DNA from 3 places in the Paenarthrobacter sp. 10N417 genome. Region 2 is predicted to be linked to each of the others. Evidence: riboswitches for the same ligand, from Rfam matches in the RefSeq annotation. Region 2 holds a riboswitch; each other region holds the start of a gene.

Region 1 (5,786 bases), on a different contig from region 2:
AACCCGCGCCTGAAACAGGGATGGGGCTGAGCCACGAACTGAAGCTGGAACAAATCGAAACCCAGACCCGCCCGTGCCATAGCTACAGTGAGCTCCTCCAGCAGATCCGGCGCGGACGTGCGATGGCCAATGACGGTGCCAGGAAACACAACGCCCGGGTGGCCGCGCTTGCCACGTCACCCCTGGCTAAGAACACCCATACGACTCCAGATCCGCGCTTTGCCGTGATGCTTGAACGCTTCGGGTTGACGGCCCACGAGCAACTGACGTGCGGCTTCCATGTGCACACTGCCGTGGAGTCGCCTGAAGAGGGCGTGGTGGTCCTCGATCACATTCGCGACAAACTTGCTGTTTTAACGGCCATCAGCGCCAATTCCCCATACTGGCGTGGGCTGCCCACGGGTTTCGAGAGCTACCGGATCCAGGCCTGGAACCGGTGGCCGACGTCCGGGCCTTCTGCCGTTTTTGGCTCGTTGACTGCCTACCGGCGCATGGTCCAGCGCCTCCTGGACACGGGGGTGCTCCTTGACGAGGGCATGATCTACTTCGACGCCCGCATCTCCCGCAACCATCCCACGGTGGAAGTCAGGGTGGCTGACGTGTGTCTCCGCTCGGAAGACGCAGCTTTGATAGCAGTGCTTGTAAGGGCATTGGTTGAGACCGCTTCCCTGGAAATGCTCGACGGCGTTGAGCCGGCCTCGGTGCCGACGGCCCTGCTCCGGATGGCGAGTTGGCAGGCGAGCAATTCGGGACTTCGCGGAGACCTCCTGGACTTTGGCGACTTCCGTCCCCAACCGGCAGCGGATGTGGTCTGGGCCTTGGTGGATTATCTGAGCCCAGTACTGGACGACCAAGGTGAACTGGAACTCGTGAAGGCCGGAATTTCGGACATCCTTGAGCGCGGGAACGGAGCCCGGGAGCAACGCGAAGCAGCAGAGCGTTTCAACAACCGGCAACGTGAGGCACAAAATCCGCCGGGGAGTCCGCCCAGCAATGAGGCGCTGGGGGCGGTGGTTGGACATGCCGTGAAGGTGACGCTTCGTGGCGCTACCGCAGACTCGCACAAGGATCCGGCGCCCATCCTGACCAGGGTCCGCCGGCCCTAGGCTTCAGTGGGATCTGTCTCTTCCCATGTCATCAGGTACGCCCCAGCCAAGCCCTCGACCAGGTAGAACACGAATGGTGGGATGTCCTTCTTGGCCACAAGGATGGCGCCGTAGATGGGCGCGCTGGCTGCGGCCGTGAGCCCGATCCATCGTTTGGCAGGCGTTGCCAGGAGACTTCCGCCCAGGGCAGCCAAGGCAAGAACATGGAGCCCGGAATAGGCCAAGAATGGCGCATTGGATCCACGGCCATAGGCAAAGCGTTCCAAGTCCGAGGCCCGGCGGGACAAACTCGACACAAAGAGCGGGGCCCCTGCCAGCAAAGCGGCAGCGGCTGCAACAGCCCACCGCTTCGCCCGTCCGCCCGGAAGACGACGGGCAAAGGCTGCGAATCCCACAGGCACCGCGACGGTTCCAGCCGCTGCGAGGTGCTGCCCAATAACCCAGCCACGCTGGCCGACCTCAAGCATACGAAGACGTTCGGCGGCGTCGGGGGTGATGTAGACGCGCGACACCGGCGAAATACCTGCAAACCAGATCGCCGTGCCGGCAACGATGACCGCTCCGGCACGGCGATAGGGATGATTCCCGCTCATGCGAGACAGGTTAGACCTGTTTGAGGGCCTTCTCCAGATCCAGAATGAGATCGTCTACATCTTCCAGGCCCACGGACAAACGGACCACGCCGTCGCTCAACCCAATGGCCGCGCGACCTTCAGGCCCCATGGCCCGGTGGGTGGTGGTGGCCGGATGCGTGATGAGGGACTTGGAGTCGCCCAGGTTGTTGGAGATGTCGATGATGCGCAGACCGTCCAGCAACGCGAACGCGGCGTCTTTGGCGGACCGCCCGGAAGAGGGCAGCAGCTCGAACGTCAGCACAGTGCCGCCGGCCTTCATTTGCTTGGCTGCGAGCTCGTACTGCGGGTGCGATTTCAACAAGGGGTACTTGACCCAGCTAATGGCAGGTTGCTGCTCGAGCCATTCCGCGATTTTCAAAGCGGAGGCCGAACTGTGGTTCACGCGCAGCCCGATGGTCTCCAGGCCCTTGGTCAATACCCACGCGTTGAACGCGGAGAGCGACGGTCCGGTGTGCCGCATCAACTGCTTGACCGGGCCATCGATGAATTCCTTGGTGCCCATGATCGCGCCGCCGAGGACGCGCCCCTGGCCATCGATGTGCTTGGTGCCGGAGTAAACAATGACGTCTGCGCCCAAGTCACCGCAACGCTGCAGCAGGGGAGTGGCAAAGACGTTGTCGACGACGACGGTCGCTCCCGCTGCATGCGCGAGCTCGCTGACGGCGGCGATGTCCACGATTTCCTGCATCGGGTTGGACGGCGACTCGAAGAACACAGCGGTGGTGGGTTCGGAGAGGGCAGCACGCCACTGATCGAGGTCGGGACCATCGACAAACACGGTCTCTACGCCCCAGCGCGGCAGGATCTCGTTGAGGATCACGAAGCACGAGCCGAACAGGGAGCGGGCGGCAACCACGCGATCACCGGCAGCCAACAGGGCACCCAAGGCGGTGAACACCGCGGACATGCCGGACGCCGTCGCAAAGCAAGCCTCGGTTCCTTCGAGCAACCGCAACCGCTCTTGGAACGTGGCCACGGACGGGTTGCCGTAGCGGGAGTAAACGAAGCGTTCGTCCTCGCCAGTGAAGGCGCGTTCGGCGGCGGCAGCGGATTCGTAGACGAAGCCGGAGTTCAGGAAAACGGGTTCGGACGTCTCCTGGAAGTTGGTACGGTCAAGGCCACCGCGTACTGCCTGGGTGTCAGGGCTCCAGCTGGCGGCATCGGGATTGAAAGTCACTTAGTCGTTCCCCAGGTTGGTCGGCAGGCCACGGTTCTTCCAGCCGTTGATGGTGCGTTCGCCATACCGGTCCGGGTCACCTTCGAAGCCCTCGAGGACGTTGTAGGCGGTGAATCCGGCCTGCGTCGCGGCGATGGCGGCAGAGATGGAGCGCTGGCCTGAGCGGCAGATGAAAACGAGTTCCACGCCCTCGCCCTCGGGTGCCTGCTGCTGCAGGTCCTCGAGGAAGCGGGAGTTGGGAATGCCGCCGGCGAGGTTCCACTGAATGAACAGGGGATCATTCTCTGTGGCTTTGGTGTCCGGAATGCCGATGTGTGCCCACTCGGCCTCGGTGCGGACGTCTACCAGAATTGCGCCTTCTTCAAGCTTGGCCCACGCGTCCTGCGGGGTCAGGTCACCTGCGTAACTCATGCGTGTCCCTCGAATGCTTCTTCGTCGTCGTCGCTCTCCAACTGGTCAACAGCATTCGCGACGGCGGCGTCTGCGTTGGCGATGGCGGTGGGCAGCACGACAGCCTGGGCCACGATGACATCCGTGCCATTGAACGTGGCCGCCGGGCTGCCGTGGAGCACGTAGCCGTCGGCGAGGGCCGTGGTGATCCGCTCGCAGAATTCACGGGTATCCGGACCTGTAATCAGGCGGTAGGAGAGTTTTTCTTCAGTGGGTTCAGGCATTGGCTGGTGCTCCTCAGTCACGCTTGCAGTTCGAAGTGTCGATACGCCGAGTAGTCACCTGAGGCACCCCGCCGGAGAGAGGGTTGCCGACCAGCAAGTCAGGGCTTGGCGCTGGTGCTCATTACTCAAGAAAAACGTAACATCCCGCGGCGGCGGCCCGCACTTGCAAGCGGTTACGCGGCCGTCATGTTGCGTAACCGGCCCATGCTGGAGTAGCAGCCTAAATGTGACGTCCCGGGAGCATAATTGACGCAGTACGACCCCCTGTAACTTCGCAAGAAATCAGGTAGCGGTGAACGGACAAGGCAGCCCTACACTCAAGCCCATGCTGCATTTTGGATGGTTCGTGGGGCACGGTTTCGGTGTCCAGGGCTGGGGAACTCCCGGCTACAGCCTGGGCTACGACTGGAAGAAACCTGCCCTGTATCAAGACGCCGTGCGCGCGTTCGAGCAATCCGGCCTTGACCTTTTCATCATCGAGGATTCCCTTACTGTTCCTGATACTTATGGCGGCACCGCCGAGGTCTCGCTGGCACACGCTTCCTTTGCGCCCAAGCATGACCCCTTGGCCCTGGTTCCGTATCTTCTGTCCGCCACCAAGCACCTTGGAATTGTGCCGACCGTCAGCGCATCGTTCTATCCGCCCTTTACAGCCGCCCGGCTGCTGGCCACGCTGCAGCACTTCTCCGAGGGGCAGCTCGGCTGGAACGTCGTCACGTCCGGCAGTGACCTGGCGGCACAGAATTACGGGCTGGATCAGCAGATTGAACACGACCTTCGGTACGAGAAAGCGGAGGAATTCGTCGACGTCGTACGGAGGCTTTGGCGGAGCTGGGAACCTGACGCGGTGCTCGAGGACGTTGAGGCCGGCAGATTCGCCGACCACACCAAAGTGCACCCTATTAACCACCAGGGCGACTTCTTCAAGGTCCGCGGTCCGCTGAACACCGCACCTCTGCCGGAGGAGCCTGTGCTGGTGCAGGCGGGTGCTTCTCCTCGAGGCAAAGCGTTCGCGGGTGGGCACGCCGACGTCGCGATCGCCTTGGCGCGTGGCGCTGACGGCATGAAGGCCTACCGGGATTCCATCCGTGCCGAGGCTGCCAAGGCTGGCAGGAACCCCGACGACGTCAAGGTACTTTTCGTGCTGAAGCCCACCGTGGTTGGCTCATCAGCCGAGGCCGAGGAGTTGCGGGCGCAGCGCCGGGAGCTTACCCAGCGTGATATCGACAGCCAGCTCAACTCGATCTCCTACCTGTCCGTGATCGACTTCAAGCAGTTCGACCTCGATGCGCCGTTGCCCGAATTGAGCACCAACAGCAACCAAGGCACGCTGGAGCACTTCGCCAAGGCGGCGCCTCCGGGCTCTACCCTGCGCCAGATCCTGCAGGCACGCAGCGGCGGTGCCGGCGACTCGATCATTGGCACGGTAGGGGAAATCGCGGACTACCTTGAGGAGACCGGCGAGGCCGTGGGTGGCGACGGCTTCCTCTTCTCTGGCTTCGTGGACCCCGTCACCGTGCACGGAGTGCTGGACAAACTCACTCCCGAACTGCGACGCCGTGGCCTGTTGAGGAAGAGTTACGGCAACGGCGGCTTCCGCCAGAATCTTCTGGACTTCTGACCATGTCTTCCGAACCAATCCCCTCCGAGCCCAAGAGCCTGTTGATCGGCACATCGCCGGTGGACCCTGAAAGCGTGGCGCAAGCTGCCTTGGATCCGGCGTTTCACGTGAAACTCAACCAAGATGCGTTGTCTTTGATCGGCCGCTCACGCGAAGTGCTGGAGCGCGCTTCAACGTCCGGGCAGAGAATCTACGGCCTCAACACCCTCCTTGGCTCCGGACGCGACACGGTTGTGGAGGAGAAGTCGGTCCTTGCCTATCAAATCCAGGTAGTCAGATACCACAACAGTGGCGTGGGCGACTATCTGGACCGGCCCTCTGCCCGCGCAGTGATCCTCACCCGGCTCATCGGTTTCAGCCGCGGCGGCTCCGGTGTCCGGCCCGAGACGGCCCAGTTTTATGCCGAACTGCTCAACCGTGGAGTTTTTCCCGCCATCCCGGGCGAAGGCTCAGTGGGCTCCTCGGACCTCACCCAGCTCGCCGCCGTCGCTGCTGTTGCCATCGGTGAAGGTGAAGCGATCGATGCGGACGGCACCCTGGTACCCGGGGCGAAAGCGCTCGCCGACGCCGGTC
Region 2 (5,786 bases):
GCCATCGATTGCGGCCTTGCCGGGACAGTCATGCGCTTCGTTCCACCTTTAGCTGCGCTACGCAATGGTCCAACTACGTTCGACGGCGACCCCCACGCCCGTAAGCGGCCTATGGGGACCATCATCGAGGCACTCCTCGCCCTGGGAGTTCCTGTCGCCACGGAAGGCGGCAGGACGCCGTCGGCCCTTCCCTTCTCGGTGGATGGCACTGGCGAGGTTCGGGGCGGCCACCTGGTAATCGATGCCAGCGCCTCCTCCCAGTTCGTCTCGGCCTTGCTGCTGGTAGGCGCCCGCTTCGCCGAAGGCCTTCACCTGGAACACGTAGGCAAGCCGGTCCCCAGCCTGGACCACATCAATATGACCGTTGCCGTCCTTCGTGGAGTCGGCGTCAAGGTGGACGATTCAGTCCCCAACCACTGGCGAGTCGCGCCCGGCCCCATTCACGCCTTCGACCAGCGGATCGAACAGGACCTTTCCAACGCCGGCCCGTTCCTTGCCGCAGCCCTCGCGACCCATGGCACCGTCAGGATCCCCAACTGGCCCACCCAAACAACCCAGGTGGGTGACCTCTGGCGTAGCATCCTGGTTGAAATGGGAGCCACCGTGACACTCGAAAACGGCACGCTCACCGTGAAGGGCGGGCCTGAAATAAAGGGCGCCGACTTCGACGAGACCAGTGAACTCGCGCCCACCGTCGCTGCGCTGTGCGCCTTGGCTACAGGTCCTTCACGTCTAACCGGGATCGCGCACCTTCGTGGCCATGAAACGGATAGGCTCGCCGCGCTGGCCGCTGAAATCAATCGGCTTGGCGGCGACGCAGAAGAAACAGCCGACGGCCTCATTATCCGTCCGGCCACTCTGCACGCAGGCGTCGTCCACAGCTACGCTGATCACCGCATGGCTACGGCGGGCGCTATTTTGGGGCTCGCCGTTGAGGGCGTTCAGGTGGAGGATATCGCTACCACGTCCAAGACGATGCCCGAATTTCCGCAGATGTGGGAGGCCATGCTGCAGCACGGCACAGGCGATGACTTGACCGTCACCAGTGAGGCCAGCAACTGAGCATGGGTCGCGACGCAAGCTCCTGGGACGAATCCGATGTCCGGATCCGTCCGAATAAAAAAGGATCAAGGCCCCGCACCAAGGACCGTCCCAGTCATGATGACGCGGTCATTGGCCGGATTATCACGGTAGACCGCGGGCGCTACACCGCCATCGTCGGTGAAGACTCGGCGGATGAACGCATCATCATCGCTGCACGCGCGCGTGAACTGCGACGAAACCCCGTTGTCCCCGGCGATTTCGTCGCCTTGGTGGGCGACGTATCCGGAGAACCGGATACCCTTGCGCGGCTCGTCCGAATAGAGGAGCGGAAGACGCTCCTGCGGCGCAGCGCTGATGATACCGACCCCATCGAAAGAGTGGTGGTAGCCAACGCAGACCAACTTGTGGTGGTGGTCGCGGCGGCCAATCCGGAGCCCCGAACCGGCTTTATTGACCGCGCCCTGGTTGCAGCCTACGACGCCGGGATCGAGCCGCTGCTGCTCGTCACCAAAGCAGATGTCAAGGATCCTGCGGAACTGTTGTCGAACTATCTCAGCCTCGACTTTCCCATCATCATCAGCCGTACCGCAGACGATGAAGCGTCCGGTATCGATGCCCGCTCGGACGACGGACTGTCCGCGCGGCTGGACAGCCGCGCCGTTGCCGAATTGCGGGCCCACCTTGATGGAAAAGTGACTGTCATGCTGGGCCATTCGGGCGTCGGCAAGTCCACCATGGTTAATGCCCTGACCGGAGCCGAGCGTGCTACGGGTGGTGTCAACGCCGTCACAGGGCGGGGCCGGCACACGTCGTCGTCGGCGCTGGCCTTGAAGCTGGCGGACGCACCGCCAGGTAGCTGGATCATCGATACCCCCGGTATCCGCTCCTTCGGACTCGCGCATGTGGACCCCGACCGCATCCTGCATTCCTTCCCCGATTTGGAACCGGGCACCGAAGCTTGCGACCGCGGTTGCAAGCACGATGCCAGTGCCATCAATTGCGGACTTGACGCGTGGGTGAACGAGGGACACGCCGGTCCTTCCGGGGTGGCCCGCTTGTCTTCGCTCCGGCGGCTGCTGGGCGCGGACCCGCGTTTGGAAGCGAAAGAGACCAAAGAACTGGGTACCGTCAACTAAGCATTGGTGCAAGGCGATCCCAACTGCAGGGAACGTTTCACGATAGTTTGGTGGCATGACCCAACCCGTTTCCAGCTACAACGATGACCTCCGACTGGCCCACGTGCTGGCGGATTCCGTGGATGCCCAAACCATGGACCGCTTCAAGGCCTTGGATCTGCAGGTCGAGACCAAGCCTGACCTCACGCCAGTGACGGATGCCGACAAAGCTGCGGAAGAAGCCATTCGTGGCCAATTGTCGCGCTCGCGCCCCCGTGACGCCGTCCTCGGCGAGGAGTTCGGCAGCAGCGGCCACGGCTCCCGGCGTTGGATCATCGACCCCATCGACGGCACCAAGAACTTCGTTCGGGGAGTTCCTGTATGGGCTACCCTGATCGCACTCGTGGACGAGGGTGAGCCGGTGGTCGGACTTGTCAGTGCTCCCGCGTTGGGCAAGCGTTGGTGGGCAGCAAAGGACATGGGCGCCTATATGGGTCGCTCCCTCGCGTCAGCGACCCGGCTCAAAGTGTCAAACGTTTCGCGGTTGGCAGATGCTTCAATGTCATATTCCAGCCTTTCCGGTTGGAAGGAACGCGGAAATCTGGACGAGTTCCTGGGGTTGACGGAAGACATCTGGCGCACACGCGCCTACGGCGATTTCTGGTCCTATTGCCTGGTTGCCGAGGGAGCCGTGGATATCGCCTGCGAGCCAGAGTTGAACCTTTACGACATGGCAGCACTGGTTCCGATCGTGACGGAAGCCGGCGGCCGCTTCACCTCGTTGGAAGGCGAGGATGGCCCCTTTGGCGGCAACGCCCTGGCCACCAACTCCATCCTGCACTCAGAGGTCCTCAAGCGGCTGAACCCTGCTCTGGATGACCTCCTCTGACCCAGCGGCACCAACTAGCCAACCGGCTTTGCATAGAATTTTCGACGGCGGATGCCTCCTTTTCGGGGCGTCCGCCGTTTTTTCTTCGCCCAAAGCCCGATTTCCGGACCCTTCGTAACAATGTGCTTAACAAAGCGAAGCGACTTTGGAGCAGGCCAGAGGAGTGCCCTAACCTCTTTACAGGTCACGAGTGCCAGCGCTAAACCCCGGTTTGCTGGCCGGCAACCCTCCATTCGCGGTGGGGTGCCCCGGGTGACGACCTGGCCGGTCCGGAACGGATACGGCAAGCGCGGATCCCCATAGGGGGTCCCTCTTGAGTGAGGTCCCATGAGCACTGCTACGTTCAACTCCACCGTTCTGCCGTCCCTTGTGGTCGAAGAAGCAGCGCACGAAGCCGCTGCAGGCAGGCCCCTGGCCGCCGTCACAGGCGCAGAGCTGCAAGCTCCCCTGATCCAGGGTGGCCACGTCCGCTACGCCAACCTCGACTACGGAGCATCCGCTCCAGCGCTGACAATTGTTTCTGCGTATCTCAATGAGATCCTCCCCTACTACGCCAGTGTCCACCGCGGCGCGGGCTACGCTTCCCAGATCAGCACCTCGGTCTACGAGAACTCCCGCGACATCGTCCGCGAATTCGTCGGCGGTCGTCCCGACGATTCCGTCATTTTCACCCGGAACACCACGGACTCGCTGAACCTGTTGGCAGGCTGCCTCCCGCAACTGGACGGAAAGCCAACGGGCGAGGTCCTTTACCTGGACATCGAGCACCATGCCAATCTCCTTCCCTGGCAGGGCGTCCCTCACCGCAGTGTCGTAGCTGCTTCGACACTGACAGCTACCCTCGCCAAGCTTCGCGAGGAACTCAGCCAGGGCGGCGTGTCGTTGCTGGCGGTCACCGGGGCCTCGAATGTGACCGGTGAAATCCTGCCGATCGCCGAACTCGCAGCACTTGCCCACGAATACGGCGCCCGGATTGTGGTGGACGCCGCGCAGCTTGCCCCCCACCGCCGCATCAACATCACCGCAGCAGACGTGGACTACATCGTGTTCTCCGGGCATAAGCTCTACGCTCCGTTCGGCGCCGGTGTTGTTGTGGGCCGTCCTGACTGGCTCGACGCCGGTACTCCGCACCTTGCCGGTGGTGGCGCCGTTCGCGAAGCCCGCCTGGACTCGGTCAGCTGGGCTTCAGGTCCCGCCCGCCACGAGGGCGGCTCCCCCAACGTCCTCGGCGCGGCAACATTGGCCCGCGCGACGCAGGTGCTGGCCGGGCTGGACCAAGAGGCATGGCATGCCCATGAAGCTGCCATCCGCTCCTACCTCGTACAGGGACTTGAAGCAATCGAAGGCGTGACCGTCCACCGGATCTTCAGCGACTCCGAAGACACTATCGGCGTGGTCAATTTCTCCGTGGAAGGATTCGACGCCGGACTGGTGGCCGCCTACCTCGCCGCCGAACATGGTGTAGGACTTCGTGACGGCCGCTTCTGCGCCCATCCCCTGCTCAAGCGGCTCGGACTCCCTTCGGGCTCGCTCCGAGCCAGTTTCGGAGTGGGTTCCCGATTGGAGGATGCCACACGACTCCTGGCTGGTATCGAAGAACTCAAGCGCACCGGGCTCGGCTGGGACTATGTAGTAGACGAAGGCCGCTGGGTACCGGCCAACGACCACCGCAGCTACCCAGAATGGGCACCAAACACCCCGGGCACCGCAGGGGCTGCGCCCTGCACGATTGACTAAAACGCACGTACTGTGCGGTAAATTCGTAGGGTAACTGGCGTTCGCGGTAAAGGAGTCTGTGCGTGGCCGTGCCTTCCGGCAGTGTTTCCGGCGTTGTTTCCGGCGGAAGTGTTTCCGGCCGCGTTGGCAGGCCGGGTGGTCCCAAGCTGCATGCCACGCGCCGCCGCGAGCTGGGCCAGAGCTTCCAGGACGGCGGCGAACACTACGATCGCGTTCGGCCCGGCTATCCCACAGACTCAATGGATTGGCTTCTCCCTCCTGGAGCGAAGTCCGCCGCGGATATTGGTGCAGGCACGGGAAAATTTACGGCACTGCTCGTGGACCGCGGCCTGCAGGTGGCCGCCGTCGATCCTTCCACAGACATGCTGGAGCAACTTCGAAAGTCCTGTCCCGGCGTTGAGGCGTTGGAGGGAACGGCCGAGGCAACAGGGCTGGCGGACTCAGCATTCGACGTCGTCAGCGTTGCCCAGGCATGGCATTGGTGTGACCCGCTGAAAGCCAGCACGGAAATCGACCGGATCCTGCGGCCCCACGGAGTACTCGGCCTGATATGGAACCAACTGGACACCTCCGTGCCCTGGGTTCACCGGTTGTCACGCATCATGCACGCCGGGGATGTGCACAAGCCCGGCTTCCGGCCAGTTATCGGACCGGAGTTTATGGACTTGACGAGCCATCTCACCAGCTGGGAGGACGCCGTGTCACCGGAGGACATCCTGGAGCTCACGAAATCGCGCAGCTACTACCTCCGCGCAAATGAAGCCACCCGCTTAAAGGTCATGGGCAACCTGGAGTGGTACCTCTTCGATCATCTGGGCCATGTCCCCGGCCAGCTCCTGGGATTGCCATATCTGACCACTACCTGGCGGGCCCGCAAGATCGACGGCGCCCCGCCACGGTAGGCTTGGTGTGTGAAGACCAGTACGCCCTCCTCCTCGATCGAGGACTACGTCAAGGTCATCTACTCCTATACGGAGTGGCAGGACAAACCAATTACGTCC
Region 3 (5,786 bases), on a different contig from region 2:
TGCGATCGTTGAGGAAGTGATCGTCGTCGGCTACCTCCTGGACCGCTTCGGAAAATTCGGCTGGAGCACCCCGTTGGCCATTGTGGTAAGCGCGGCGCTTCGTGGCAGCTACCACTTGTACCAAGGTTTCGGACCGTTCATCGGCAACTTCGCCATGGGATTGGTCTTCGCCTGGCTCTATACCAAGACGAAGCGGGTGATGCCTTTGGTGATTGCGCATGCGCTGCTGGACATCGTCGCGTTCGTTGGCTTCAGCCTCTTCGGCAAGGCGATAGGCCTGGGTTAGGCATCAATTAAAGAAATTCGGCCGCCATCGGTGGGTGACGTCGTTGGCACCCGCTGATGGCGGCCGAAGCTTGACCGGACACACAGGACCGGGGAGGGGAGCAGGCCCCCAAGGGAAGTGACGCGTCAGATGGTGACGGCGCCGGAGGCTGTTTCGAAAGTGACGGACATGATGCCAGGCGTACCGTGCGGGGCCATCCACTGGACAGCGACGTCCTCGAGCGGCTTCTCAACGGGTTCGCCCAGCCATTCGGTGACGCGTTCCGCCGAGCCCGCAATGGTGAGGCTGGACATCTTGACGTCACTGTCATAGACCTTGGACGGGTGCAGTGAGGGGTCGCCCTCCCACTTGAGCAGGTACGGCACCTGGGGATCGGCGATCAAGCCGAGAATGCCGATCTGCTGCCACACGAGTTCGCGGCCATCCGGGAACTTGCGGTTGCCCGGAACTGCGGAACGGCCGAGGCGTTCTTCGAAGGGGGCGAGGTCGTCAACGGCGACGCACCAGCCCATCCAACCGCCGCCAGCCGCCGAGCGTGCTCGGACTGCCTGGCCAAAGGGTGCCTTGTCAGAAGCAGGATGGTCCAGGACCTCTACGACTTCCAGGTATTTGTTATCCGCCAAGGGAATGATCATGTTCCGGGTACCGAAGCGCGGGTGCACTCCGCCCCGGACTGCGTCCACTCCCAGAGCTGCGGAAATTCGTTCGGTAGTGGCCAAAAGGCCATCTCGTTCACAAGCGTAAGAGACGTGATCCATGCGCATGGCTTCATCTTGGCACTTTGTGATCGGGGTCTCAGCTAAGGGAAGCCTAACTAACATGGGACCTTGCTGTATGCCATTCGACTGCGTCATGCCGGGTCGCCCAAAGACCGAAAAATACTGCCTTCGTCACAAAGCTGTCCAAGTACCCGGGCGCTTCCTAGACTGGCCCCAGCCCACGCCTACAGCGATCAACGGCAAACCCGCGCGCCACTAAGAGGAGAATTCAATGTCCCAAGGATGGTCTTTCGAAACCCGCCAGATCCACGCAGGGCAGGAGCCTGACTCTGCCACGGGAGCGAGGTCGCTTCCGATCTACCAGACCACGTCCTTCGTTTTCCCCAGCGCAGAGAGCGCAGCCAACCGCTTTGCCTTGGCCGAGCTCGCCCCGATCTACACCCGAATCGGCAACCCGACTCAGGATGCCGTTGAGCAGCGGATCGCCAGCCTCGAAGGCGGGCTGGGCGCATTGCTCCTCAGTTCAGGACAGGCCGCGGAAACCTTCGCCATCCTGAACATTGCCGAGGCCGGTGACCATGTCGTCGCCAGCCCCAGCCTGTACGGCGGCACCTACAACCTGCTGGCACACACACTGAAGAAGTTCGGTATCTCCGTGACGTTCGTGGAAGACCCGGACAACCTGGACCAGTGGCGCGACGCCGTGCAGCCCAACACCAAGCTGTTCTTCGGCGAGGTGGTGTCCAATCCGCGCCAGGACGTGCTGGACATCGAAGGGATTTCACGCACTGCGCATGAAGCTGGCGTGCCGCTGATCGTGGATAACACGCTCTCCACCCCATACCTCATCCGTCCCATCGAATGGGGTGCGGACATTGTGGTGCACTCGGCTACCAAGTATCTGGGCGGCCACGGTGCGGCGATCGCCGGCGTGATCGTGGACTCCGGAAACTTTGATTTCGGCAAGGACCCGGAACGCTTCCCTGGATTCAATACTCCGGACCCCAGCTACAACGGACTCGTTTACGCCCGGGACCTTGGCAAGGACGGCGCGCTCGGAGCCAACCTCTCCTACATTCTCAAGGCCCGCGTGCAGTTGCTGCGCGATCTGGGTTCGGCCGTTTCCCCGTTCAACGCCTTCCTCATCGCCCAAGGGCTGGAAACCCTGAGCCTGCGCGTCGAGCGTCACGTCTCGAACGCCACCAAAGTGGCTGAATGGCTGGAAGCCCACGACGACGTCGAATCGGTTGCCTTCGCGGGTCTGCCGTCCAGCCCTTGGTACGACCGTGGCCGTAAGTACGGGCCGAAGGGTACCGGCGCAGTGGTGGCATTCAACATCAAGGGTGGCGTCGAGGCCGGCAAGCGATTCGTCGATGGCCTGGAGCTGCACTCCCATGTTGCCAACATCGGTGACGTCCGCTCGCTGGTTATCCACCCGGCGTCGACTACCCACAGCCAGCTCACGGTCGAACAGCAGCTGGTTGCGGGCGTGTATCCCGGCCTTGTCCGCCTGTCGGTGGGAATCGAGCACGTGGACGACATCATTGCTGACTTGGAGGCTGGTTTCCGGGCTGCCAAGGGCGCTTAGCGGGGCGGCCGCCCGCCGACGAAAATTCGCCGGGCGGCCCTTCTCGCTGCGTGTTCCTGAACGAAGGGACCCCAAACCGTCACACAGCTGTCACATTCTTCGCCAAAACAGCGGTATTTTTCCTAGACTCTACGTATTAGGTCATGAGTGCCAGTGACAGCCCCGGCTTGCTGGCCGGCAACCCTCCTCCGCGGTGGGGTGCCCCGGGTGAAGACCTGGCCTGTCGCACGCAAGGCGGCAGGCAAGCGCGAGGTTAGGTGTCAAAGGAATGACCATTACTGCTACAGCACCCCCAAAACCGGGCAAAGAAGACGGGACGGTCAAGTACGCCGGCGTAGGTTCGCTGGAACTTGAAGCCGGCGGTTTTCTCCCGGATGTTGTGCTGGCCTACGAAACCTGGGGGCAGCTGAACGAAGATGCGTCCAACGCCGTCCTCGTTCAGCACGCACTGACGGGCAGCACGCACGTGGCCCGCGGTGCCACCGACGAGGAAGGCTGGTGGGAGCAACTCGTTGGTCCCGGCGCGACGATCGACACCAACCGGTTCTTCGTTATCTCCATCAACATTGTGGGCGGCTGTTACGGCAGCACGGGACCATCGTCCCAGGCTCCGGACGGGCGGCCTTGGGGATCCCGCTTTCCTCTCATCACGTTGCGCGACAGCACCGTGGCTGAAGCCCGTCTCGCGGATGCATTGGGCATCAAGGCATGGCACGCAGTCCTCGGCGGTTCCATGGGCGGGGCGCGGGCACTTGAGTGGGCGGTGACCTTCCCTGAGCGTGTTCAGAGGTGCGCAGTAATTTCTGTCGGCGCCTACAGCACAGCTGAGCAAATCGCTTTCGCCCAGTCGCAGACGCTCGCCATCCGCCAGGACCCGAACTTCAACAACGGCGATTACTACGGTGGACCAACTCCCGAGGCGGGCCTTGCCCTGGCCCGACGGATAGCGCATATCACGTACCGATCAGCCCTGGAGCTTGATTTCCGCTTCGGCCGCGAAGCCCAGCACCAAGAGACGCCCCTGGCTGCTCCGGTCCTGGGGGAGCGTGGCCGCTACCAGGTGGAAAGCTACCTCGACCACCAAGGCACCAAGCTGGTGCGCCGGTTCGATGCCAACAGTTACATCGCCATCACCGAGGCACTCATGTCCCACGACATCAGCCGTGGCCGGGGCACCTTGCAGGAAGCCTTGGCCGGCGCCACTGCTGAATTCTTTGTGGCAGCCGTCGACTCGGACCGCCTCTACTTCCCGGCCCAGTCATTGGAACTGGCACAAAACCTGCCAGGCAACGTCCCCGTCCACGTGATCGAGGCCCCCATCGGGCACGACGGCTTCCTCACCGAAATCGGGCAACTGTCAGCCCAACTGCATCAGGCCTTCTTCGCGTAAGCCGGCTCAGCCGTTCATGATCTCGCCGCGCTGCTTCATGTAGTCCTCCATGGCGATCTCGCCGTTGCTGAACTTGAGGTCCAGCTCGGCCAGCTTGCGAGCACGGAAGCCTTGCTGCTCAGAGCCGCTGTTGCTGGGAAACGTAGGTGAAGAAGCGTTCGACGGCGGTCCCGCCGGCGGTTGCGCGTCGGCAGGACGGATGGTGGTGGGCTCCCCGGGATAGCCCGGGTAGTTCGGAGTGGGATACCCCTGCGCCGGATAATTCGGTGCTGGAAGATTCTGCGGGGGATAGCCGGGGCCAGGGTAGTTCTGGCCAGGATAGTTCTGACCCGGGAAGCTACGGTCTTGGAAATTACGGTCCTGAAGCCGCCGCGCCCGGGACCTGTTGTACAGGCGGATCCCCATGGGAATCAGCCACGAGCAGACGATGATCCAGAAGATCAGATTGTTCACGGTGCAGGCCTCCTAGGTCTTAACCCAGCTTAGTCCTGCGGTTTCACACCAGCTTGGTCTCCATGCCCAGGAACCTCCCGTATCGTTCCGCCTCGGCCTCCAACGCTTGTTGTTCCGCTGTTGTGAAGGGTCGATTTACTCTGACGTCGAGTTCGCAGATCCCACCGGAGAATCCGTGACGCCACCATCCGGCCAACCTGCCCTCCAGCAACACGACGTGAATGGGAGCATCGCCCTCCGGGAAATAGGGAGCCCTTCCGCCGAGGTAGTGCCTCGATTGGGAATAGCCCATCACGTACTCGTCATAACACTGGATGAGATCCACGCGGGGGAGCCGCGGCCCATCGTCAGCTGGCGGAGTCGCTGCAAAGGCTTCGACGTCTTCTGCTGGCAAGCAGAAGTCCAGGCCGTCAATCGCCACAGTCGCCAAGGCGCCCGGAAGGGACTCTTCAGCTATCTGCAAGCCAAGCCGCACATCCTTCATGGTCAGTCCGGACCAGGCGGCACAGTCCTTGATGGTGGCGGGCCCCCGGCTGGTGAAGTATCGCAGCGCCAGCTGGCCCAAAGCCCATTCTCGGTCGTCCCCGATCAAGGGCGCGTTGCCAGTGGCGGGCACACGTTCGTGGAACAAGGCGTAGGTCTGTTTGAGCGCACCCCCTGCAGAACGGACCGGGGCGCCGCTCACCAGGATTTTGCTGATCTCTGCGTGCATGAGGTGGTAAACGAGGCCTAGTCCTTTCCCGGGGAGCCCCGCCTGTTCCAGTACCCCGGCTAATTCTTCGCGTGTTTTGTGGGCTCCACCGGCCACGGCTTCGGCAAGGATGTCTCCGCTCCTGGCAGCGGCATGCTCATCAACTCCCGTCTGCCTGTACATGCCTTTGTTGCCTTGATGAAGGCGATCCGCAGACAATCCCATCAACCAGCCGAGGTCCTCACGATGCACAAAATGCCACGTTGGCCGCAGGATATGCGTCCGGAGGATCCTGCCGTCAGCCACCGCCTGCTCCACCTCATTGGCAGTGGTCCTGGGCGTTCGCTGGGCAAGGCTCCACCTCGCATAGGGAAACTCCTGCGACTGCACGGCAAGGAGGTTTCGCAGCACGTTATCAATGCTTTCACCGTAAGGATCACGCAACTGCTGACGCCGAAGCCTGAACTGCACAACGTCAGCCGGAGTCAGTGAAATGTCAGCGTGCATCGCGGAGCTCTTTCCGCGCGTCAGTCCTGCAAGCGCCCGTCACCCTTGCACCCGTCACCTTAGCCGCGCGGCAGCATGGTGCCGTTCGGACCGAAGACCGGTCCCGGCGTCGGGCGCTTTGGGGTAATGCCATCGCCGGAGGACCGATGACG

Evidence for each region. A riboswitch is a leader RNA that binds a small molecule or an ion and turns the genes downstream of it on or off. The one in region 2 is predicted to bind S-adenosylmethionine.
Region 1: another riboswitch for S-adenosylmethionine. It lies ahead of AC1DCM_RS13405 (DUF1737 domain-containing protein); the one in region 2 lies ahead of AC1DCM_RS11505 (aminotransferase class V-fold PLP-dependent enzyme).
Region 3: another riboswitch for S-adenosylmethionine. It lies ahead of metX (homoserine O-acetyltransferase MetX); the one in region 2 lies ahead of AC1DCM_RS11505 (aminotransferase class V-fold PLP-dependent enzyme).

What each region holds. Positions count from the first base shown of each region.
Region 1 is NZ_JBFTIL010000009.1:97,644-103,429, reverse strand. It holds gene AC1DCM_RS13425 (glutamate--cysteine ligase 2) at 1-1,106, shown strand, start outside; gene AC1DCM_RS13420 (hypothetical protein) at 1,103-1,699, opposite strand; gene AC1DCM_RS13415 (O-succinylhomoserine sulfhydrylase) at 1,710-2,918, opposite strand; gene AC1DCM_RS13410 (rhodanese-like domain-containing protein) at 2,919-3,329, opposite strand; gene AC1DCM_RS13405 (DUF1737 domain-containing protein) at 3,326-3,592, opposite strand; SAM riboswitch class IV at 3,607-3,718, opposite strand; gene AC1DCM_RS13400 (NtaA/DmoA family FMN-dependent monooxygenase) at 3,885-5,213, shown strand; gene AC1DCM_RS13395 (aromatic amino acid ammonia-lyase) at 5,216-5,786, shown strand, end outside.
Region 2 is NZ_JBFTIL010000007.1:330,298-336,083, reverse strand. It holds gene aroA (3-phosphoshikimate 1-carboxyvinyltransferase) at 1-1,062, shown strand, start outside; gene rsgA (ribosome small subunit-dependent GTPase A) at 1,065-2,180, shown strand; gene hisN (histidinol-phosphatase) at 2,236-3,048, shown strand; SAM riboswitch class IV at 3,231-3,344, shown strand; gene AC1DCM_RS11505 (aminotransferase class V-fold PLP-dependent enzyme) at 3,376-4,785, shown strand; gene AC1DCM_RS11500 (class I SAM-dependent methyltransferase) at 4,932-5,687, shown strand; gene AC1DCM_RS11495 (metal-dependent transcriptional regulator) at 5,697-5,786, shown strand, end outside.
Region 3 is NZ_JBFTIL010000011.1:86,693-92,478, forward strand. It holds gene AC1DCM_RS14855 (CPBP family intramembrane glutamic endopeptidase) at 1-286, shown strand, start outside; gene AC1DCM_RS14860 (VOC family protein) at 412-1,050, opposite strand; gene AC1DCM_RS14865 (bifunctional o-acetylhomoserine/o-acetylserine sulfhydrylase) at 1,277-2,593, shown strand; SAM riboswitch class IV at 2,733-2,847, shown strand; gene metX (homoserine O-acetyltransferase MetX) at 2,862-3,983, shown strand; gene AC1DCM_RS14875 (hypothetical protein) at 3,990-4,436, opposite strand; gene AC1DCM_RS14880 (winged helix DNA-binding domain-containing protein) at 4,480-5,634, opposite strand; gene AC1DCM_RS14885 (SGNH/GDSL hydrolase family protein) at 5,694-5,786, opposite strand, start outside.